DNA from 3 places in the Anoxybacillus eryuanensis genome. Region 2 is predicted to be linked to each of the others. Evidence: riboswitches for the same ligand, from Rfam matches in the RefSeq annotation. Region 2 holds a riboswitch; each other region holds the start of a gene.
The links. Region 2 has a riboswitch for cobalamin ahead of HNQ84_RS02175 ((2Fe-2S) ferredoxin domain-containing protein). Riboswitches for the same ligand answer to the same signal wherever they lie in the genome.
Positions count from the first base shown of each region.

Region 1: linked by a shared signal. The riboswitch ahead of HNQ84_RS04215 (ABC transporter substrate-binding protein) and the one ahead of HNQ84_RS02175 ((2Fe-2S) ferredoxin domain-containing protein) in region 2 are both predicted to bind cobalamin.
Region 3: linked by a shared signal. The riboswitch ahead of HNQ84_RS12305 (ribonucleoside-diphosphate reductase subunit alpha) and the one ahead of HNQ84_RS02175 ((2Fe-2S) ferredoxin domain-containing protein) in region 2 are both predicted to bind cobalamin.

Region 1 is NZ_JBPODS010000002.1:326,871-334,759, forward strand. Features, by position in the region: gene cobD (threonine-phosphate decarboxylase CobD) at 1-978, opposite strand, end outside; gene cbiB (adenosylcobinamide-phosphate synthase CbiB) at 953-1,885, opposite strand; gene HNQ84_RS04205 (adenosylcobinamide amidohydrolase) at 1,892-3,334, opposite strand; gene HNQ84_RS04210 (FecCD family ABC transporter permease) at 3,337-4,377, opposite strand; gene HNQ84_RS04215 (ABC transporter substrate-binding protein) at 4,343-5,299, opposite strand; cobalamin riboswitch at 5,416-5,607, opposite strand; gene HNQ84_RS04220 (ATP-binding protein) at 5,675-7,438, opposite strand; gene HNQ84_RS04225 (response regulator transcription factor) at 7,435-7,889, opposite strand, start outside.
Region 2 is NZ_JBPODS010000001.1:404,208-412,096, reverse strand. Features, by position in the region: gene HNQ84_RS02185 (glycoside hydrolase family 31 protein) at 1-185, shown strand, start outside; gene HNQ84_RS02180 (LacI family DNA-binding transcriptional regulator) at 202-1,236, shown strand; cobalamin riboswitch at 1,322-1,503, shown strand; gene HNQ84_RS02175 ((2Fe-2S) ferredoxin domain-containing protein) at 1,645-2,007, shown strand; gene HNQ84_RS02170 (energy-coupling factor ABC transporter permease) at 2,004-2,756, shown strand; gene HNQ84_RS02165 (energy-coupling factor ABC transporter substrate-binding protein) at 2,753-3,022, shown strand; gene HNQ84_RS02160 (CbiQ family ECF transporter T component) at 3,015-3,737, shown strand; gene HNQ84_RS02155 (energy-coupling factor ABC transporter ATP-binding protein) at 3,721-4,500, shown strand; gene cobJ (precorrin-3B C(17)-methyltransferase) at 4,506-6,032, shown strand; gene HNQ84_RS02145 (sirohydrochlorin chelatase) at 6,038-6,859, shown strand; gene cobK (precorrin-6A reductase) at 6,870-7,646, shown strand; gene HNQ84_RS02135 (precorrin-8X methylmutase) at 7,647-7,889, shown strand, end outside.
Region 3 is NZ_JBPODS010000014.1:45,222-53,110, reverse strand. Features, by position in the region: gene cydB (cytochrome d ubiquinol oxidase subunit II) at 1-185, opposite strand, end outside; gene HNQ84_RS12335 (cytochrome ubiquinol oxidase subunit I) at 175-1,524, opposite strand; gene HNQ84_RS12330 (DUF1540 domain-containing protein) at 1,702-1,857, opposite strand; gene HNQ84_RS12325 (DUF2325 domain-containing protein) at 2,029-2,319, shown strand; gene HNQ84_RS12320 (diverged REC-like domain-containing protein) at 2,316-2,768, shown strand; gene HNQ84_RS12315 (ribonucleotide-diphosphate reductase subunit beta) at 2,782-3,819, opposite strand; gene HNQ84_RS12310 (flavodoxin domain-containing protein) at 3,773-4,264, opposite strand; gene HNQ84_RS12305 (ribonucleoside-diphosphate reductase subunit alpha) at 4,276-6,552, opposite strand; cobalamin riboswitch at 6,663-6,863, opposite strand; gene HNQ84_RS12300 (cytochrome d ubiquinol oxidase subunit II) at 6,958-7,889, opposite strand, start outside.

The sequences.
Region 1 (7,889 bases), on a different contig from region 2:
GCCATCAAGCCCTTGAAAATTAAACGTATGACGAGCGACAATGCTATGTTGTAAAAGAAATGGGAATAGCGTCATCGTCTCATCATGCAACATATAAAAATTGACGACAGACGGTGTATATATATAGCCGAGTTCTGTAAATTGCGCAAATAATCGCTTCCGTTCCGATGCAATATACACTTTCGTTCGCTCCACAAATGCATCGTCTTTTAATAATTGTTTTGCCATTTGTTGAGCAATCGTATTAACGCTCCACGGCGGCTGTTTCTTCATTAACTTGTTTACAACATGTTCGTGTGCAAGCACATAACCGATTCGTACACCTGCTAGTCGATACATTTTCGTTAACGATCGCAATACAATTAAACGATCAAACGTACGCAAACATGGAGAAACAGAATAACCGTCAAGCCAAAAGTCGTAAAACGCTTCATCAACAATAATATATACTCCTTCATCATTTGCCGCTCTTAACAAAGTATACATCGTTTCTTTTGACCATACCGTGCCCGTTGGATTGTTCGGATGGCAAACGAATAGAGCGTGTAAAGACGGCAAACGCTCGATCACTCGGTCAATTGGTGGGTGCCAATGTTTATCTAACATAAAAGACTGAACAGTACAACCGTACGCTTCACATGCCTGACGATATTCTGAAAACGTTGGCTCGATGATACCGATATGTTTTCCTGCAAATTGTTCAGCAAGCAAATAAATGCACTCGGCAGCACCATTTCCAACAAAGACGTTTGACGGCATAACATGTTCTCGTTCAGCAATAATCGTGCGAAGCGCCTCACTTCGCTCTTCTGGATACTCACTCATCCAATGAAACCATTGTTTTTTGTTTAGCATATATTCGTCTGGGAGCGAAAGCGGATTTACATTTACACTAAAATCGATATATTCGCTTGGTATATTCATTTTCATCGCTTCATATAAGCGATGCGGATTAGCTCCATGTACAGGCAAATGCAAGCAAGCTCCCCCCAATCGTAAAAGCAACTGTCGTTCGTTTCATTATCGCCACAGCTTGTTCAATATGCGCGGACGCAAGTGGAACAGACGGATCACCAATCGTCGGACGAATCGATACGACACCTTTGTATGTATTCACCCCACCAAGCTGAATGCCTAATAATGCGGCCACCGCTGCCTCGCACCATCCGCTGTTTGGACTTGGATGGTTGTTGGCATCACGAAATAATAATGTCCATGCCCGCTTGTTAGCACGATGGACAAGAAGCATAACAAACGCTGTTAATCTTGCAGGAATGTAATTGAGTACATCATCTAAGCGAGCAGACGCCCAGCCGAATTGGGCATACCGTTCGTTTTTATAGCCAAGCATGGAATCGCACGTATTCACCGCACGATATAACATCGCCAAAGCTCCCCCGCCAAGAAAAGCATAAAAAAGGGGCGCTGTCACTCCATCGCTCGTATTTTCCGCTACCGTTTCCACACATGCACGCACGATTCCATCTTCTTGTAACATCTCTGTATCACGCCCGACAATCATCGCCACGTTTTTTCTCGCTTCCTCCATATCACCTCTTTTTAGTGGCTCAAGCACACTGTATGCGGCTTTTGCTAAGCTTGTCGGAGCAATAGAAACAAAAATGATCATCGCTTCGATAAACATGCCAACTAAAAAAGAAAGCCGATACGCAACAGTAATGACACTATAGCTTACGACAAGCGTAAGCGCACAAACGACAAAAAGCGTGAGTAGCCCTTTTCCTTTTCGCCATTTTCCTTTATTCAAGCGACGATCCATATACGTAATCACTTGTCCGATCCAACAAACAGGATGAAAGCGATGAGGATCAGCGAATATGCGGTCAAGCAAAAGCGCAAGTAATATAGCCCACACGTGCGCCACCGATTCTCACCCCTTTCGTTCATTATAGCGATCGATTGCCATTTGTGTAGCTTCATAGACGAAACGAGCAAGCTGTTTGCCGATCGGTGTAATCGTTCCTGCATATTCATAATATGTACCTTGTTGTGATGCAGCAATGGCAATACAATCTGTTGATGTGCCTGTTGCGATTGTATTTGTTTGTGTATCAACGACTTGTTTATCGTACAGAGCCTTTGTTTTTGCTTCTGTTACAGTCATTAACGCTTGCACAAACGCTGCTTCCGATAAATGGGCATCAATAAAAACAAACGTATTAATTGTCCCAGGAGAAGCGATCACATCCGTTCGACGCCACGCATTCGCGCTATCAACGGCATTTCCCACCCCAGCAGTTACCGCAACAAAAAGGCGAACAGGTTCATAAGCGGATGTAAACACAACATCTCTTACATCAACCGCTGTCATCATCCCAACGGTCCATTGCTCATCAAAACCTTGTTGTCGCAAAAATTCAATCATCTCTTGTGCAGCATCGTCACAACGGTAGTCCAGTGAAACATGGCGATTTACAAAAGTCGTTGCCCAACGCGTGCCACCGCCAACGATGGCCGAAGAAAGCACTTTAAACGGTTTTATCGTTTCAATGACAACCATCGTTTCATGTTGTGTGACGTGCCATGGCACATCGTCAATCGGTTGTTCTAAAAACGGAACGAACGTTACAAGCGGTTTCGGTAATACAGGATGTTCATGTCGTTTCATACATGTATCAAATACACCCTCAATCATGGACTCGTTCAACAACTCTCTCGGTGTTCCACACGCAACTGCCTTTCCATCTCGCAAAAAAAGAAGACGATCGCAATATAGCGATGCGATATTTATATCATGAAAAATAGCAACAACCGTAAGCTTCGATTGCTTTAATAAATTTAACAACTTGAACTGTTGCGCCACATCCATATGGTTCGTTGGTTCATCTAGTAATAATACGCGCGGTTGTTGTGCTAACGCACGTGCAAGCGCCGCTCGTTGACGTTCTCCGCCGCTTAATTGCTCTAGGAAAACATGTTGTTTATGCGCTAATGTCACACAACGAAGTGCTTCATCAACAACTTGATCATCTTCCTCCGTCCATTTAGGAAAAAGAGTAGATTGGTAAGGATAGCGTCCAAGCTCAACCATTTCTTTGACTGTATATCCAAACGAAACGTCTATATGTTGAGGCAACGCAGCAATGAGTTTAGCATATTGTTTCGGTTTATACGTTTCAATATGTCGTCCGCAAACAACAATATTTCCTCGTTGTAACGGCAGTTCTCGACTTAACAGTTTCATTAACGTTGTTTTTCCGCTTCCGTTCGGCCCTAAAATACCAAAAAACTCCCCTTCATGAACGGTAAATGAAATATGGTGTAATACTTGCTTTTCCCCATATTGATACGAAACGTCTTTCACATCAATCATGTTCATCCCGTCTTCCGTTTTAAACTTTTAAATAACAACATCGCAAATAACGGTGCTCCAATCAACGATGTAATGACTCCGATCGGCAATTCCCGCGGTGCAACAATCGTTCGCGCCACGACATCTGCTAATACTAAAAACGCGCCACCATATAAAAAGGAAAGCGGCAACAATTTTCGATGATTCGCCCCACAAATCAAACGAGTCATATGCGGAATGACCAGTCCGACAAAGCCGATCGTTCCCGATACAGCTACCGCTGCGCCTGTAAGTAGTGAGGCGCTAAGTAAAATGAATAACTTTTTTTGTAATACATGTACACCAATGTTTGCAGCTGCTCGCTCTCCAAATGAAAAGGCGTTTAACTCGCGAATATGTACAAATAAGCCGAGACAGCCGATGATAAAAAACGGTACAAATAAAGAAACATATGGCCAGCCGCGCATCGCGACACTTCCCATTAACCAACTGATAACTTGACGCAATTCCTCACCGCTAAAGGCAACCATAAGTGAAATAACAGAGCCGAAAAACGCATTCATGATAATACCGATTAAAACAATTGTTTCAATTCCCATATTGCGCTCAGCAAGCCGAGCAAATAACAAAACAAACAATAACGTCACGAGCGCAAACATAATGCTCACAATCGGTAACGTAAAACGACCGAGAAACGACAAATGAAGCTGAAAAAAGAAAACGATGACCGCTCCAACAGCTGCACCAGATGATACACCGATCGTATACGGATCAGCTAACACGTTTTTCAAAAGACCTTGAAACGCTGCCCCTGCAAGTGCTAGTGCGGCGCCAACTAAAAAAGCGAGCACAACTCGTGGTAAGCGAATAGAAACAATAATTTGCGAAATGGCCGCGGGAACATTTGTAGATGTATGAAACGTATGATGCAACAACGTTTCCCATATAGAAGAAAAGGGAATCGATTGTGATCCAATCGATATCCCTAATAATAATGCAACGATCGCAATGATTGATGCAGTAATGTAATTATTTAAAAATGTCTGGATAAACGACTTTGGCAATTTCTTCGACCCCTTCAACTAAACGTGGCCCTGGACGAGAAACTAAATCAGAATTGACATCATATACTCGTTTATTTTTAATCGCAGGAACTTCCTTCCATGCTGGGCGAGCGAGCACTTGCTCGACAGCGTTTGGCGTATAATAGCCATACGTCGTAATAATGACATCTGGATTTAATGCCACCGCATCTTCTTCAGTAAACATCGGCCATCCTTCTTGATCACCTGCTGCGTTTTTCGCGTGAATGATCGTTAACATTTCATCCATAAATGTTCCTTTTCCTGCTGTATAAATTTCTGGTGCAGGAGAAACTTCGACCCAAACTGTCGCTTCCTCTTTTACTTCTTTCGCTTTTTCAGCAATCGCATCAATTTTTTGTTTCATTTGCTGCACAACATCCGCTGCTTCTTTCGCTTTCCCTGTCGCTTTCCCGATGAGCTCAATGGACGCATATACGTCATTGAACGACGTCGCATTTGGCACAACAATGACCGTAATGCCTGCATCTTTTAACTGCTTTAACCCTTCTTCAGCATTGTGGGCACTAGATGCATGCGCAAGCACAACGTCTGGTTGAAGCGAAATAATTTTTTCTACATTAAATTCCATGCCACCAATTTTTTCTTTGTTTTTCACATCTTCTGGATAATTATCAAAATCGCTGACACCGACAATTTTGTCACCAAGCCCTAACGCGTATGCAATTTCTGTATTGCTCGGAATGAGTGAAACGATTTTTGTCGGTTCTTTTTCAATCGTGACATCACCAACCGCATCTTTGACGGTCACTGGAAAAGCAACTTCCTCTGTTTTGGTCTCTTGTTTTGTTTCTTTCGCTGGCTCTGCGCTACTGTTGCACGCTGCTAATCCGAGCGTCAACACGAGTGCCAAAAGCCACATGTACTGTTTCCATTTTTTCATGATTTTACCCCCTTTTATGTATCAAAATAAAAAACTCATCCCAAATGGAATGAGTTGGAAACAACAAAAGATAATAACTCCTCTTGTCGTTTCGCTATCTCACTCCCCGAAGACGCGAATGACGATGCAAAAAGGCAGGTCTACTGACTTATGCGTCATCCTACTTTGAAGCCTTCCCATACGAATCGTACAGTGGCATATTTCATTTCGTCAGCACTTACAGTTGCGGGGACAGTTCTGGACTTGCACCAGATTCCCTATTAAGTCTACTAGGTCGCCCGTTCGACACCTTTTTGCAACGGATGTATGTAATTGTCGAACAATTTTTACGTTTCTATCATAACGAAAAATATGATGAATAGCAACAAATTTTTTCTATTTTAATGGCAATGCAAATGTAAATGTCGTTCCTTCTCCGAGTTTGCTATGAACAGTAATTGTTCCTTTATGCGCTTCGACGATGTTTTTCGCAATCGCAAGACCTAATCCCGTACCAGATCGACCGCGCGTACGCGCTTTATCCGCTTTATAAAAACGCTCAAATACAAACGGTAAATCTTCTTCTGGAATACCTGTACCAGAATCTTGTACGGAAATGCGTACGACTTCTTCATCCGCAGCGACAATGACACGCACTTCCCCACCGTCGTCTGTATGACGAAGAGCGTTATCAATTAAATTCGTCATCACTTGTTCAATACGATCGGGATCGAACGAAACAATGGGCTCGTTGTTCATGTCAACAAGCAAACGAACCCCTTTTTCTTTCGCTAACCCTTGAAATTTATGAATGATACGTTCAATATACGGTCGAAGGGACACTTGCTCGTGATGAAGCGTTAAATGGCCGGCTTCCATGCGCGCTAAATCAAGCAAATCATTGACGAGGCGTCCCATGCGCAACGATTCATCATAAATGACTTTTGCTAATTCTTTTTTCTCTTCATCTGTCGCTGCAATATCATCGACAATTGCTTCGCTATATCCTTGTAACATCGCAATCGGCGTGCGCAATTCATGAGAGACATTGGCGATAAAATCTTTGCGTAACTTATCTAATCGTCGTTCTTCCGTCATATCGCGAAGCACCGCAACCGCTCCGCGAATCATTTTGCCGTTGTATAACGGCGTCATGACAATGACCCAATTGCGACCTTGTAACGCCATTTCTATCGCTTGTTCCTTCTCTTCCGTTACCGCTTTCTTAAACAATTCATTTACTTGCGGAGGAAGTGGCGATAAATCGTCGCGCTGCCCTTGTTCGTAATACCACGCTTGTAAAAATCTATCGGCAGGCGGATTTGTAATGAGCACTTCGCCATTTCGATTGAGCGTGATAACACCATCTGCCATGCTACTTAAAATGCTTGCTAATTGCTCTTTTTCTTGGTTTAACGCATTAATATGAAATTGCAGTTGCCGACCCATTTGATTAAATGCCATCGCAAGTTCCCCGATTTCGTCATGGGTGACGATCGGCACTTTAGAATCAAATTTTCCACGTGCGATTTCAAATGCCACTTGCCTCATTTTTCGAAGCGGTGCTGTAATGCGTGTAGACAAGAAAAATGCGAACACCGTCGTTAGTACAATCGCAATAAATGCCGCAAGAAAAATAAATTTCGTCGTTTGTTTTGTCGTTTCTTCTACTGCTTTTAACGATTGATACACGAAAACAGCACCGTTTCCATTAGATGTTTGAAGCGGGACGCCGACAATAAATAGCTCGTTATATTCATTGTTTCGCATCGTTTGATTTGGCATCAGTGTTCGTTTTACCACTTTTTTCCCATTAAAAACACGCGATAACTGCCTATCTTGCTGAATAAACGAGAGTGGCAAATCAGCAAGCTTTTCATTCGGTGAGTACCAATAATGCCGATCATCAACAATGATCATGAGCTTCGAGACGTCATCAACCATCGTCCAGGCAATGGAACGTGCAAATTGTTCATCATGTTCCGCCACGACACGAGCCACTTTCACTGCTTGTTGGGTTAATTGATCTCCTGTCTTTTCTAAATAATATTTTTCAAAAAAACCAAGTAACAAAACTGTTAAAATAAAAAGGACGAAAGCAACGAGCAACAAAATGGTCAGCCATAGTTTGCCAACTACACTACGCCATAATGCCATCATTCATTCACGACCTCAAATTTGTACCCGACACCCCAAACGGTGACAATCATTTTAGCCGCAGCAGGCGACACTTTATTTAGTTTTTCGCGCAATCGTTTGACATGCGTATCGACTGTGCGTAAGTCGCCAAAAAATTCGTAATGCCATACTTCTTTTAACAACTGTTCACGATCAAACACTTTATCTGGCGATTTCGCTAAAAAGTGAAGCAACTCGTATTCTTTCGGAGTTAAGCTTACTTCATGTCCGTCCGCTGTGACACGATGGGCATCATGATCAATTGTTAAATGTGGGAAAACAAGCACATCTCGTGCAGTCGTATCCGTCGGTACATATGGAGAGTTGGCGGTACGACGAAGCAATGCTTTAACACGAAGCACCACTTCACGTGGACTGAACGGTTTTACAATATAATCGTCCGTTCCTGCTTCAAATCCTTGCACGCGGTTTG
Region 2 (7,889 bases):
ATATCCGCATGCATATTCGAGCGACGTTTGTTGATCATACCGTTCATTTTGACGTAAAAACAGATGGGACGTACCAACCAACATGGCAATTGCATGTCTCGTTTGTTGGGGACGTGCCGACAACGATTGTTGTCAATGGGGAACAACGAGTCATCGATGAAGCGACAAACACGTTTGTTTTGTAAGAGATGGGGGATTTTTATGACAGTAACGATTAAAGATGTAGCGAAGCGAGCAAATGTGGCGCCATCGACCGTTTCCCGCGTCATCGCAGATAGCCCGCGCATTAGCGAGAAAACGAAGAAAAAAGTGCGCGAGGCGATGAAAGAGCTTGGCTATCATCCGAATTTCATCGCGCGCAGTTTAGCGAATAAGTCGACGCAAGTGATCGGGCTCGTTATGCCAAGTTCAGCAGATAAAGCGTTTCAAAACCCGTTTTTCCCAGAAGTTATCCGCGGCATTAGCAAAGCGGTGCATGATCGGCAATATGCGTTACAGTTATCGACGGGAGAAACGGAAGCGGAAATTTACGACGGGGTCGTGCATATGGTGCAAGGAAAGCGCGTCGATGGTGTCATTTTGCTGTATTCGCGTGCGAACGATAAAATTATGGCGTATTTACAGAAAGAAGATGTGCCGTTTGTTGTCATTGGAAAACCGCATAAAAAAGCGGAAGAAATTACGCACGTTGATAACGATAACGTTCGGGCGGCGCGTGAGGCGACAGAATATTTAATTGAACTTGGTCATGAGCGCATCGCGTTTGTCGGTGGAAACGTCAATCTCATTGTAACGATGGATCGTTTGCGCGGTTATGAAAAAGCGTTAAAATCTGCAGGTCTTGTATATCGTAAAGATTACATTGTGCATGAAGAATTTTTAAAAGAAGGCGGACAAGAGGCGATGAAAGAGTTGCTTTCACTTGCTGAGCCGCCAACCGCACTCGTCGTGGCGGACGATTTAATGGCGCTTGGGGTATTAAATACGCTTGCTGAAATGGGATTAAGCGTGCCGGGAGATGTATCGATTGTCAGTTTTAACAACGTGCTTTTATCGGAAATTTCTCGTCCACCGCTTACATCGGTAGACATTCATATTTTTCAACTTGGCTTTGAAGCGGCAAGAAATTTAATTCAACAAATCGAAAACCCGAATGAGCCGATTAAACGAATCATCATCCCACATACGATCGTGAAACGATTTTCGTGCGATTACTACAAAGCGCCTTCTGAATAAGAAGGTGCTTTTTTATAAAACAGGCTAGGCGAGAAGAAAAAAATGGTGTATCATATTCTTAACATTCGTGCTCTTTGAAAAACAATATACGATGAAGCAAGTACGGTGCATACGTCCGTATGCTTAAAAGGGAAGAACGGTGCAAAGCCGTCGCGGTACCCGCCACTGTGATGGGGAGTTTCGTTGCAATATGCCACTGATTTTTGGGGAAGGCGCAACGAGATGATGAACCTAAGCCAGGAGACCTGCCTGCTTGCGATACGTCGGCTGCCTACGGGAATATAGGTAGACGTGCGGGGACGATGAAAAATAAACAACAATTGTGAAAGTTTTATTGTTTGAATCTTTCGTTTTTTCTGCACCTCTACCTAGAGGTGCTTTTTTATTTTTAAAAAAGGAGCGACATATATGGCGACATGGGATTTACAAGGAACGAAACATCATGTGTTGATTTGTAACGGAGGGAGTTGTATGCGAAAAGGTGGAGAGGAGGTGACACAAGCGATTCGTGATGAAATTGACAGGCTACAACTACATGAGTACGTTCATACAACGCGGACACGATGTAACGGTCGCTGTGAAGATGCGTGCGTCGTTATCGTTTATCCTGAAGGAATTTGGTATCGTGCCGTTGATGAGCAGATCGGAAAGGACATCGTACGAAAACATGTACGCGATGGTGAAATGTTGCATGAATATGTGACGTACACATACGATGAAGGCTTTGTCATGCCTAAATATAGCGTTGCGACAAGGGGGAAGAAAAAGTGAAGAAACCGTTGTTTTGGATTGTTAGTATGTGCGCTACGGTCTATATTTTATTTGCACTTTCACCTTCCGCATATGCGATGCACATTATGGAAGGGTTCTTACCTTGGCAATGGGCGCTCATTTGGTGGTTGCTATTTTTACCGTTTTTCTTTATTGGTTTACGTACAATGACGCGTCTGATGAAACAAAAGCCGGAGGTGAAATTACTCCTTGCACTCGCTACAGCGTTTACATTTGTTTTGTCGGCATTAAAAATTCCATCTGTCACAGGCAGTAGTTCGCATCCGACAGGGACGGGGTTCGGGGCGCTTTTATTCGGACCGTTTGTTATGACGGTCATCGGTACAGCAGTATTATTGTTTCAAGCGCTTTTGCTTGCGCATGGTGGATTGACGACGCTTGGGGCGAATGCATTTTCGATGGCGGTGGTCGGTCCGTTCGTTGCGTACGGCTTGTTCGTTTTATGTAAAAAGTGTGGAATATCATTGCGTATGTCCGTCTTTTTAGCGGCGATGATGGCTGATTTGGCGACATACGTCATGACGTCGTTTCAACTCGCCCTAGCATTTCCAGATGTAACGAGTGGAGTATGGGGCGCATTTTTAAAATTCGCGTCAATTTTTGCGGTGACACAAGTACCACTTGCAATTACGGAAGGACTCCTTACTGTTGTCGTATGGAACTTTTTGCATACGTACTCGGAGCGAGAGTTAGATGTGTTAGAGGAGAGGGGAGTGTTTTTTAAATGAGCAATCGTATATTGTTGTTCATTGCCGCATTGTTGATCGTGTTGCCGCTATTTATTGTGAAAAATACGGAGTTTGCTGGAGCGGATACGCTTGCGGAAAAAATGATTCAACAAATCGCACCACATTATGAACCTTGGTTTGATGTCGTATTTGAACCGCCGAGTGGAGAAGTAGAGACGTTATTATTTTCTTTACAAGCTGCGCTTGGTGCTGGGGTAATCGGCTACATCATCGGTTTATACAAGGGAAGAAAAAGAAATGATTAGTTGGCTTGATCAATGGGCGTATCGGAATCGCCTTTCGAAATTAAATGCTACATTTAAGCTAATATTTGCGCTTATTTTGCTCATATGGGCGCTTCTTGGGACGAATGTTGTCCGCTTAATCATTATCGTTTGGTTGCTCGTTTGGTTGCTTGGATATGCACGTTTGCCTTCGAGTGTTTGTTTACGCGTTTGTATGCTCATAGCGCTCGTTATTCTCGGAAGTAGCATACCGCTTCTTTTTTCATTTGATGGCGCAATTCACTTCATAAGTGAAAGCTTTTCATATGTAAGTACAGTTTTTTTACGGGCGTTTACAAGTTCGCTTGTTCTCTTTTTCCTTGCAGCAACAACACCATTTTTTCGTATTGCTCACGCATTAAGCAAATGGCACGTTCCTAAAGCATTTATTGAACTGTTGTTGTTGACGTATCGTTTTATTTTTATAGTAGAAAAAACAGCAAAAGAACTGTTTGTTACGGTGCAAATAAAACGTGGGGAGCGGGATTGGCGCTTTGCTTCACTAGCTGTTGCACAGTTGTTACGTCAAACATTACATCATTATGAGGCGATGATGATTGCACAACAGGCGCGCAACGTTTCTTTTGCTGTTCCAATGTGTGCAGATGAACAGTTGCCAAGAAGGTATGTCATCGAAGCGTTTATTGGAATTGTTGTTCTATTTATTTTGGAGGGCTTATATGCTACGGTTTCATAATGTTCATTATACGTATCGGAACGGCGCATACGTGTTAAAAGGAGTATCACTTACAATTGAACGAGGAAAAAAATATGCGCTCATCGGAAAAAACGGTTGTGGGAAAACGACGTGGTTGCTTCATGCAAACGGTATTTACCGACCGACCAAAGGGGATGTGTATTGGGAAGGAGAGAAAGTAGCAGATCGTCAGCAATGGCGAGATTTGCGAAAGCATGTTGGTGTCGTTTTTCAAAACCCAGAACATCAATTTTTAGCACCGATGATTGAGGAAGAACTAGCGCTTAGTTTAGAAGGAAATCACGAGCAAATGGCACAAATTATGAAACAATTTTCGCTTGAGAAGTGGCGCGATATACCGATACATCATTTAAGTCTTGGACAAAAAAAATGGTTATCGCTTGCGGTGGCGATGGCGCCCAAGCCTCATTTACTTATTGTCGATGAACCATCTGCTTATTTAGATGTTTCGCAGAGCGAGCGCTTAGTCATGAAACTAAATGAGCTGCATAAAGAGGGTACAACGCCCGTTGTCATTACGCACGATCTTGATTTCGTTTGGCAATGGGCGGATGAAGTGTTTGTTATGCATGATGGTCGCATCGTTTTGCATGGAACACCGGCCTTTGTATTTACAAAAACGAACATATTTTATGAGCTTGGTTTGCCGCTTCCACTTCTTTTACGCATATGGCTGAAGGAAAACAAGATGTGTACAGAACAGCAATTGTTTGAATGGATTGAACGATGGAAAAGGGAGTGAAAAGGATGGCTGGAAAATTGTTTGTTGTCGGCTTTGGTCCGGGAAGTGTCGATCATATGACAAAGCGAGCTCGCGAGGCGATTGAAGAAAGCGATGTTATTGTCGGCTATAAAACGTATGTCGATTTAGTCATGGATCTCATCGATGGAAAAGAAGTCATTAGCACGGGAATGACAGAAGAAGTGAGCCGGGCTCAAGAGGCGATTAAACAGGCGGAACGTGGTAAAAAAGTGGCTGTCATATCAAGTGGAGATGCAGGGTTGTACGGTATGGCGGGGCTCATTTACGAAGTGTTAATTGAAAAAGGATGGGAAAAAGAAACAGGCATTGAAGTGGAGATTATTCCGGGTATTTCAGCCATTCATTCTTGCGCCGCTTTATTAGGGGCACCCATTATGCACGATTCATGCACGATTAGTTTAAGCGACCATTTAACGCCATGGAACGTCATTGCAAAAAGAATAGAAGCAGCTGCCGCAGCGGATTTCGTTATTGCGCTATACAATCCGAAGAGCGGTCGCCGTACGCAACAAATTGTCGAGGCGCAGCGTATTTTATTAACATACCGTTCACCAGACACGCCCGTTGGTCTTGTGAAAAGTGCGTACCGCGAGCGGCAACATATTGTATTAACGAGTTTAGGGGAAATGTTAGAGCATGACATCGGCATGTTAACGACGGTCATTATCGGAAATTCTTCCACGTTCGTTCATGACGGTCTGATGATTACCCCTCGTGGCTATGAGCGAAAATATAAGCTATCAAGCGCTGTCCAACCGTTAAAACTGCACGAGCGATTGCGACCAGAAGCGGAACCATGGGCGTTAACGAACATGCGCTCATTAGCGGAAGAAGCGTATGAAAAAGTGGCTGCTCCAAAGAAACAAACAACGGAACGGTTGGAAGTAGCAGTTAGTCCGGGAGTGGTAAATAAAACATTTACGCCAAAGCAAATGATGGATCTCGCTCGCATCGTCGGCGAGCAAGGGATGATTACGTATACGGCGGATCATTATTTAAAAGTAACGGTGGAAACAGAACGACCAGACGACATCGTCCGTGAACTTTTAGAAGCAGGTTTAACGGTTGCACCAACGGGAAATGTGTGTGTTATAAAAGCGTGTGACTTTTGTGAGGGAGAAAAAAAAGATGCGATTCCTTATGTCGAGCAACTGCATAAACAATTTGGCGGCATGGATTTGCCAAAAGAACTGCGCCTTGGATTTAACGGGTGTGGCATGGCATGTTACGGGGCTGTCCATGAAGATATCGGAATTGTTTATCGTAAAGGGGCGTTTGATTTATTTTTAGGTGGGAAAACAGTAGGAAGAAATGCACATCCTGGACAGCTTGTCGCCGAAGGTATTCGTCCAGATGACATTGTGGAAACGATCGCTCGTATTATTGTGCAATATAAAGAAGAAGGATATGCAAACGAGCGATTTCATAAGTTTTTTGAGCGAAAAAAAGAGGTCGGTGGCTTTGCTTATGGACAAACGATCAAAGCAGAGCCTGCGGCATGTGGGGAGTGATGAAAATGAAAGCTGTTTTATTTGTTGGACATGGAAGTCGAGATGAAGAAGGAAACGAACAAGTACGTCAGTTTGTTCAAACCATTTGTCCACAAATTGATGAGACGTTTTATGTGCATACATGTTTTTTAGAATTTGGTGTTCCATCAGTCATTGATGGCATTGCCCATTGTGTAGAACAAGGGGCAACAGATGTTATTGTCATTCCAATCATTTTACTTCCAGCTGGACATTCCAAGCTGCACATACCGGCAGCGATTGACGAGGCGAAAGAGCGCTATCCACACGTTTCATTTACGTATGGGCGACCACTTGGTATTCATAATGATACGTTTACGATTTTAAACGACCGACTGCAAGAAGCAGGAGTTGTTACGGATGAGCAAACAGCAATCATTTTGCTTGGACGCGGAGGAAGCGACCCCGATGCGAATAGCGATTTATATAAAATTGCTCGCTTATTTTGGGAGCGAAATAAACAGGCGATCGTTGAACCTGCGTTTATGGGTGTCACAAATCCGTCATTAGATGAGGCTGTCGTAAGATGTGTTAAGCTCGGAGCAAAAAAAATCGTTGTTTTACCTTACTTTTTATTTACAGGCGTGCTTATTAAGCGATTAGAAAAGAAAGTTTCTGAGTTTCAAAGCATGTATCCGCATATGTCATTTGTATTGGCGCATTATTTTGGCTTTCATCCGTCGCTACAAACGATTGTGCTTGATCGGTTACAAGAAGTGCTTAGTCATTCGGTTCATATGAATTGTGATACGTGCCAATATCGGCTTCATATGGCTGAACATCACCACCACCATCATCATGATCATTGAGGTGAGATGAATGATTATTATGTTGTCGGGAACGAGCGATGCAAGGCAATTAGCGTTAGCCATTCGTGACGCAGGGTATGACGTATTGGCTACAGTTGTCACCGAACACGCCGCAGAACAAATGTCATATGTCGGATTGCGTGCGCATATCGGACGTTTAAACGCGCATGAAATGGTTGAGATCATAAAACAACATAAAGCGAAAGCGATCGTTGATGCGAGCCATCCATTTGCAGAAGAAGCGTCGCAACAAGCGATGCAAGCAGCAGAGGAAGCGAACGTTCCGTATATCCGCTATGAACGAAAAGAAAGCGTCATTATGTATGATCGCGTTACATTCGTCGATAGCTACGAAGCGGCAGCAGAGTACGCAGCGAAAAAAAGAGGGGTCATCATGCTTACGACAGGAAGCAAAACGTTGCATATTTTTGCAGAAAAGTTGCTCCCGCTTCCTGATGTTCGTCTCATTGCACGTATGTTGCCACGGAAAGACAATATGGAAAAGTGCGAACAATTACGCTTTCCGCAAGAAAATATTATTGCGATGCAAGGACCGTTTACGAAGCAACTAGATATGGCTTTGATGAAACATTTTGGTGTGACGCTCCTTGTAACGAAAGAAAGCGGACGAGTGGGATTTGTCGATGAAAAAATTGCAGCAGCGCAACAACTTGGCATTGAAACGGTTGTCATCCGCCGTCCGAAACTTTCTTATCCCGTCGTTTATCATGAGTTTTCTGACGTCATTCGTGCGTTGGAAGAAATGAAAGAGAAAGGAGAAAAATAAATGGATTTTCGAACAACGTTTCGCCCATTAACTGTTCAGCCAGAACAAATTGAACAAAAAAGCTTTCAAATCATTGATGATGAGATAGGAGAGCACTCATTTGCTGAACAGCAATACGCTATCGTTCAACGCGTCATTCATGCAAGCGCCGATTTTGAGTTAGGAAAGAGTCTTTTATTTCATCCTCGTGCGATTGAAGCGGGCATTTCAGCGATTCGCGCGGGAAAAAAAGTCGTTGCTGAT
Region 3 (7,889 bases), on a different contig from region 2:
CATACTTCATTGCCACCCCAAAACGGTCCGACAGCTTCTTGGAGTTGATTTCGCTCTTGTCGATTTTTCGTTAAAAACGGAAACAACATCCCCGTGCCTAGCGTATATCCATCTAAAACGAAGTACACCGTCCAAATGAGTCCCCATAGACCAAACCAAATGATCGCCACTGTTTCATGAGACATGTTGAACTTCCCCACCTTTCGTAGCTGTGGTTGTGTATGGTCCCTTTTTCGCATACTTTAACATTAAGTACACGTCAGCAATAAGCAAGATGGTATAAAATAAAACGAGGCTGACAAGTGAGAAAATGATTTGCGAAAGTGAAATTGGTGATACGGCTTCAGCTGTGCGCATTAATCCGTACACTGTCCAAGGTTGGCGACCAACTTCAGCAACAACCCATCCAGCATTAATAGCCACATACGGCAGTAACACAGAATACATCACAAGTTTTAGGAAACGTCGTGATTCCACTAATTTATTTTTGCGATATAAGTAAAATCCGTACCAAAATAGAGCGACAAAATATAAACCGAGTGCGACCATTAAACGAAATGAATAAAAGACGATGTTAACATTTGGACGTTCATCTTTTGGAATTTGATCAAATCCAACGACTTTTCCATCAAACGAATGTGTGTAAAAATAGCTACCGAGCTTTGGAATTGTTAAAAATTCAACGATATTTCGCTCATTTTCTGGGTCGGGAATTTGAATAATGTGAAATGGTAAACTTTCTTTTGTTTCCCAAACCGCTTCAAGCGCTGCACCTTTAGCTGGTTGCATTTTTGCTGCAAACGATGCTGATTTATGACCAATAAATGGTGTCGCTGTTGCTGCGATTAGTCCTAAAATGAGTCCGTATTTAAACGATTTTTTGAAAAACTCGACATGTTGTTTACGCAATAAATGCCATGCGCTAACCGCCATGACAAAAAATGCCCCAACGATATAACAGCTGACAACAGTGTGTACAAACATATGCCAAGCATATGGGTTTGTTACAACTTCCCAAAAGTTTTGTAGTTCGATACGTCCATTTCTTTCAATATACCCAACGGGATTTTGCATAAAACCGTTTGCTGTAATAATCCAAAGTGCTGAAATGTTTGTACCGATTGCAACCATCCAAATTGAAAAGGCACGAAGTTTCGGTGAAATTTTATCTTTTCCGAACAGCCAAATGCCCATAAATGTTGATTCTAAAAAGAAAGCAACGAGCGCTTCAATGGCGAGAGGAGATCCGAAAATATCCCCCATATATTTCGAATACTCAGACCAGTTTGTTCCGAATTGAAATTCCATCGTGATACCTGTGACTACACCGAGAACGAAGTTAATGGCAAATAGTTTCCCCCAAAAGTCTGCCATTTGTCGATAAAGCGGATTTTTTGTTCGCACATGTTGCGTTTCCATCCACGCAAGCAAAACAATAAGCCCAATGGTTAACGGAACGAATAAAAAGTGATAAAAAACTGTAATTGCAAATTGAAAACGGCTTAACAAAAGCACATCGCTCATAAGTCCCCCTCCAACATGTTAAGTATTTTACTATGTATAAGAGTAACCTTAACACGTGAGAAAGAGATGATAGAAATGTTGCAAAACTGTGGCGATAATTTTAAAAAAATGTGTCTATTCATTGTTTTTAACGTCGAAAAATTGGAAAACCCCTTGCGACAGGCAAGGGGTGTTTAATTATTCGCTCGGTTGGAACGTTTTACAGTCTGTTTCTGTCGAGCTCGTTGCTGTTGCACCTGCATGGCTTACGACGTAAATGGCGTCTGCACTACATCGGTTGCCTTGCGACCAAAACTGGCAGTTTTGCACTTCACAAAGTACATCTTTTGCCATGATTATTTCCTCCTTTCTTTATGCTGATGTTAGTGTAGACAAAACATTGGCAAGACATAACATGAAAAAATGAGCAATATTATTGAGAATTTTTATCAATAATATTGACATAGATAATCATTCTCAATTAGAATGAGATTATGGAATATAAAAAAATTTGGAGGGAGTTACATGTCATCATTATTAGTTGTTGGAGCAGATCATTTAGGAAACATTACCGATAAATTAAAAAACTCAGGATTTAAGGAGATTATTCATTTAGATGGCAGGAAAGTGAATATGGTGAAACGACAAATTCCTGAGCACGTTGATATGGTATTTGTTATGACGGATTATATTAACCATAATTTAGCGAAAGTCATTAAACAAAAAGCAAAAGACCAACATAAGCCAATTTATTTTGTGAAACGTTCATGGAGTTCCATCCAATCCGTCATTCAGCAAATGGGGGAAGTGAGATGACATTGTGGCAATCGTTTTTGAATGAAGTGTTAGCTTATCATTACAGCATATGTTCACCTCATCGTTCATCACTTACGTTGCTAAAAGGAATTGAACGGGCAACATCATCGTTTTCGATCGCTTCTTGTGATTCTCCCGTTACATATTATAAAACGATTGCACAAATGACGGATTACTTGCTTCGTTTCGTTGCGAACGATCAGTCTTTTGTTCACATATTAGGTGCTCGTGATGCCTTTATTACCGCATCATGTACGTCTCACATAGGAGTTGTACCATCATGTATGAATGTTTTTGTTGTTGATCATATTTCTTCATTAGATGCATCTCAACAATTTGAAAATCATTTCGGTCAAAAACCGAAAACAATCCGAATATATGATATAATGAAAAATCATTTATCTTATGTTACGTTTACAAGTGAAACATATTGTAAAAAAACCGGGTAGGTTACCCGGTTTTTTACAATTCGTCAAACCCATTAATATCTGTTGTTTTTGTATATGAACGTGGACGGGCTTCGAAAAAGTCCGTTTTGCCTAAGTTCACATTTTCATCGCTAAAGACGCGAATCCAAGGCATACTATTTTCATCTGCATAGTATCGATCATCTAAGCCGAGCATACGCAATCGTTTATTTCCAAGATATTCAATATATTTCTCCATTTCGATGACATCAATGCCATCTATATCGCGCAACACAAAGCGCGACCATTCTGTTTCGTAACGAATGGCTTCGTCGATATAGTCATATATCCACGCAGAAAACGCTCCATCTTCATCAATATATGGATTTTCCCATAACACAGCGCGTACGAGTTGAGAAATAAAGTAGCTATGGCATAGCTCATCTTTATTAATATAGCTAATCATTGTTGATGTTTTTAACATTTTATGGTTTCTAGCTAAATTGTAAAAAAAGGCGAAACCAGAGTAAAAATTAATTCCTTCTAATACGAGTGAAGCGACAAGGGCTCGGCAAAATGTTTCAACAGTCGGTTGTTCACGAAATGCTTCATATACGCGAATAACGTGCTCATTTCGTTTATAAATGTGCGGATTCGTACGCGCCATTTCAAAGGCGCGATGTTGCTCGGATAATTTTTCGATCGAGGCAAGAACGTATGAGTACGACTGATTATGTACCACTTCTTGCTGTTCGATAATCGAAAAAATCGCTTTGACGCTCGGATCGGTAATATATTCTTTCATTGCTCCAATAAAGTTCGGTTGAACAGAGTCTAAAATCGAAAGTAAGCCGATAATGTGTAAAAACGCATCGCGCTCTCGCTCGCTTAACGTGTGCCATTGTTTAATATCGTCAGACATGTTAATTTCAAATGGCGTCCAAAAGTTTGCGAGCAGCATTTTATATATGTCATAAAAGTGACTATACTTAATATCATTCCAGTTTAAAATGCCGCTTGCTTTTCCGTTGATAATGCTTGTTGCCTTATTTGGATGCGACGGTTCCAACAACTTTACTTTCGTCAATAACAAAATGTTCGACCTCCTCTAGTAGTCGTTGTACGAACAAAGCCGGCAAATGTTGTTGATGTCCGCGTGGCGATTGCTCAATTTTCAGTATGCCAAGTACCGGTGTGACTTTTCGTAGATGGTATGCCATTTCATCAACTGCACGGCAATAATATGGCCACATTTGATCTCCTGTACCAAATAGCGCAACAGGAGGCAGAGTAAGTTTTCGTTCTTTAATAAGAAAACGAAGCATTCTCCTCATTTCATGTGGAAGTTGTCCATTTCCCCATGTGTACGAACCGAATAGAAGGAGATGCGCTTCATGGATGAGTGATTCGATAGCAAAAACATGGTCAATATTCATCGTTTTCACGGCATGTCCATGTGAATGAAAAGCTTCCTCAATCAACAAAGCGACTTCTTTCGTGTTTCCTGTTTTCGATGTATAGCAAATGAGAACGTTCATATTTTTTCCTCCTACGATGAACAAACATCGCATTCTTCAATTGTTACGGCGGTACTACGAACGTAATACGTTGATTTTAAACGCTCTTTCCATGCGGTTAGGTGTAAATCAAGCAGATCTTTGGCTTTGATTGTATTATAGACATATAGATTAAAGCTTAGCGATTGATCGACATGTTTTTGTCTTGCTGCATTTTGACGAATACTCATTTTTTGATCGACTTCATAGGCATTTGTATAATACCAATACGTTTTTGGACTTAAATCTGGCACAGTCACAGGAATCTTGTAATTTTTCTTTTCCTCAAAGTATAAACGGTTAAACACAGGGTCGCATGATGCGGTTCCATTGGCTAAAACGGAAGTCGAAGCATTTGGCGCAGGCGCCATTAAATAACCGTTGCGAATACCATGTTTCATGACTTGTTGTTTTAAACCGTCCCAATCTAAATCATCATGTGAATGATAGTCACGCAACTCAAAATACGCTCCTGTATGCCAATCCGATCCTTTAAACGCTGGATAAACTCCTTTTTCTTTTGCCAATTCCATGCTTGCTTGAATCGTTAAATAAGCGATTTTTTCGAACAATTGATCAGCAAGTCGTACGCTTTCTTCGCTATTCCATTTAATCCCTTTTAACGCTAATAAATGATGCCAAGAAAATGCCCCTAGACCGATGGCACGGTACTTTTTATTTGTCATCACCGCTTGCAACACTTCAATCCGATCTTCGTTTAAATCAATCACGTTATCTAACATGCGCACTTGAATCGGAATGAGCCGTTCTAATACATTATCTTGTACGGCACGAGCAAGATGAATACTAGATAGGTTGCAGACAACAAAATCGCCCGGTTTTTTATGAACAATAATTTCGCCATCTTGTGTATATTCTTTTGTTATAGTTGTTGGGCTCATATTTTGCATAATTTCCGTACATAAATTACTTGAATAAATCATTCCTGTATGTTTGTTTGGGTTCATTCGATTTGCTTCATCACGGTAAAACATATAAGGTGTTCCTGTTTCTAATTGTGATTTTAAAATGCGCTTCATAATTTCAATGGCAGGCACGTGCTCTTTGCTTAACTGAGGATGATTGACACACTCCTCATATTTTTCACGGAAGGAGCCATGACCTCGCTCTTCATCGTAAAAATCTTCAAGACCAAGCGGATTGCCGTTTTTATCTTTCCAACCCATTACCTTTTTCACTTCGTGTGGATCGAACAAATACCAATCGCCACGTTTTTCGACTTGCTCCATAAATAAGTCTGGAATGCATACGCCGTAAAATAAATCATGACATTTCTGACGTTCGTCCCCATTGTTTAATTTTGCATCTAAGAAAGAGAAAATATCTTTATGCCAAACATCTAAATATACAGCAATAGACCCTTGACGCGTACCAAGTTGATCCACCGATACAGCCGTATTGTTTAATTGACGCATCCATGGAATGACACCAGACGATACACCTTTAAATCCTTTAATATCCGAGTTGCGCGCGCGAATTTTTCCTAAATATACACCAATTCCGCCACCGCCTTTAGATAAACGAGCGATGTCTGTATTTGATTCATAAATGCCGATTAAACTGTCATCGACTGTATCAATAAAACAACTTGATAATTGTCCGTAAGACTTTCCTGCATTGGCGTAAGTTGGTGTAGCCACAGTCATGTATTGATTCGATAGCGCCCAATAGGCTTCTTTTACTAAATCCATTCGTTTGGATTTATCTTCATTCACCATGAGCGTGAGGGCGATCGTTAGAAAACGCTCTTGTGGCAATTCATAAATTTCGCCGTTATATCCTTTTGCTAAATAGCGATCAACGAGCGTTTTTAACCCGATGTATGTAAATAGCTCGTCTTTTTTCGGATCGATCCATGTCCCTGCTTCTTGTAGTTCTTCTTTCGTATATCGTTCGAGTACAAAAGGATCGTAAATCCCAAGATCAACGAGCTGTGTTTGCAACTCATAAAAGTAGCCATATGTTTCGGATCGATCATAGCCGCGATTTATAGCTGCTTCGTCGTATAACTGTTGCAAATAGAGACGAGCTGCAACAAACGTCCAATCCGGCTGTTCTACCGTGATTTCGTCAAGTGCATTTAAAATAAGTTTGTTCATTATGTCATCGTATGATTTTGTATACGTCAGTGACCGTATCGTACGCTCGATGTATCGCTCACTTGATAAGTGTGGAAAGTCTTTAAAAATATGAAATAACAAAGTTCGAACCGTCTCTTCATTCATTTCCGTTTTTTCTTTTACGTGCATCATGTAACATCCCTTCCCCTAAAAATAAAAATCCGCTCTAGTTGAGCGGATGAAACGATGGAAAAAGGCATGCTTTCACCATCGTTTCATCTTCTCAATCCCCGAAGAATATGAAACGATACAAGGAAGGCAGGTCTCCTGACTTGCGCTTCTTCCTACTTTGGATTCCTTCCCATATATGCGCCTGAAAAGCTGACATATACAGTGGTGTTGTTTCCATTTCGTCTGCGCACACAGTTGCGGGGACAGTTCTGGATTCGCACCAGATTCCCTATTAAGTCCGCTTGGACACCTTCACTTGTCGGTTTCAATATATAGTTATTATTTTTATTTTTTATCACAATATATTGTACGAAAAAGGTTTACGTTTAAAACTATAGCGAAAAATTTCAACATTTGCAATCATTATTTTTCATCATTTGCTACATACCGCCGGTCTTTCATAAACAGCCGCCAAAAATAAATGAATCCTGGAAATAAAATTGCAAAGCCGACGATATATGTCACAAAAAGGGCACGAAACGTATTCGGATGCGTAAATCCAGACTCGATTGTTACATCTGGATAAATCATATATGGTAAATGAGCTTTTCCATATGCGTAACTTGCACAAAAATACTGTAATACGATTGCTACAACTGCAAGGCGGGGCATCCCACGTCCGTTTTTCTTTCTCCATGAAGGAAGAAAAAGAGCTAAACCAGCCACGAGAAATAGTGCGACAGAAGCAGCAAGCCATGGCCAATACGCAATCATCCCATCATACAACCAACGCGCTTCGCTTCGCATCGTGATCATAATTAAAATTGAAGAGAGGAGAGCAAATGGCCCGATAATGAGCGCATCGCGACGATAAATCGCATAGGCTTCGGTTTCGTTTGCTTCGTTCGAGTAATCCGCTAATAAAAGTGAAGAAAGAAAAAGTGTGCTTGTTATAGCAAAGGCAATGAATGCATATTCGTGTGGGCTTGTAAATAGACGGTCTAGACGAAGGTGACTGACGCCATTAACCGTTTCAACGAAAGATCCATGTGTAATGGGTAAGACGCTAATTAAAAAGGCTGGAATAAGCAAACCGCTTATACCAGAAATGTAAACGAGCACTTTTTCATACTTAGGAGCAACGTGTGAAAAAACGAGAAACGCACTGCGAATAGTGAGCAAAAGTAAAATGATGCTTCCAGGAATGAGTAAAATCGTGCCGAGCATAAACGTGGCTCCTGGAAAAAAGCTAACGAGCGCCACGACGATCGCGACGATAAATACATTTGTCACTTCCCATGTCGGTGACAAATATCGATTGGCAATTTTCGTCGCTTTCGTTTGAGGGCGGTTCA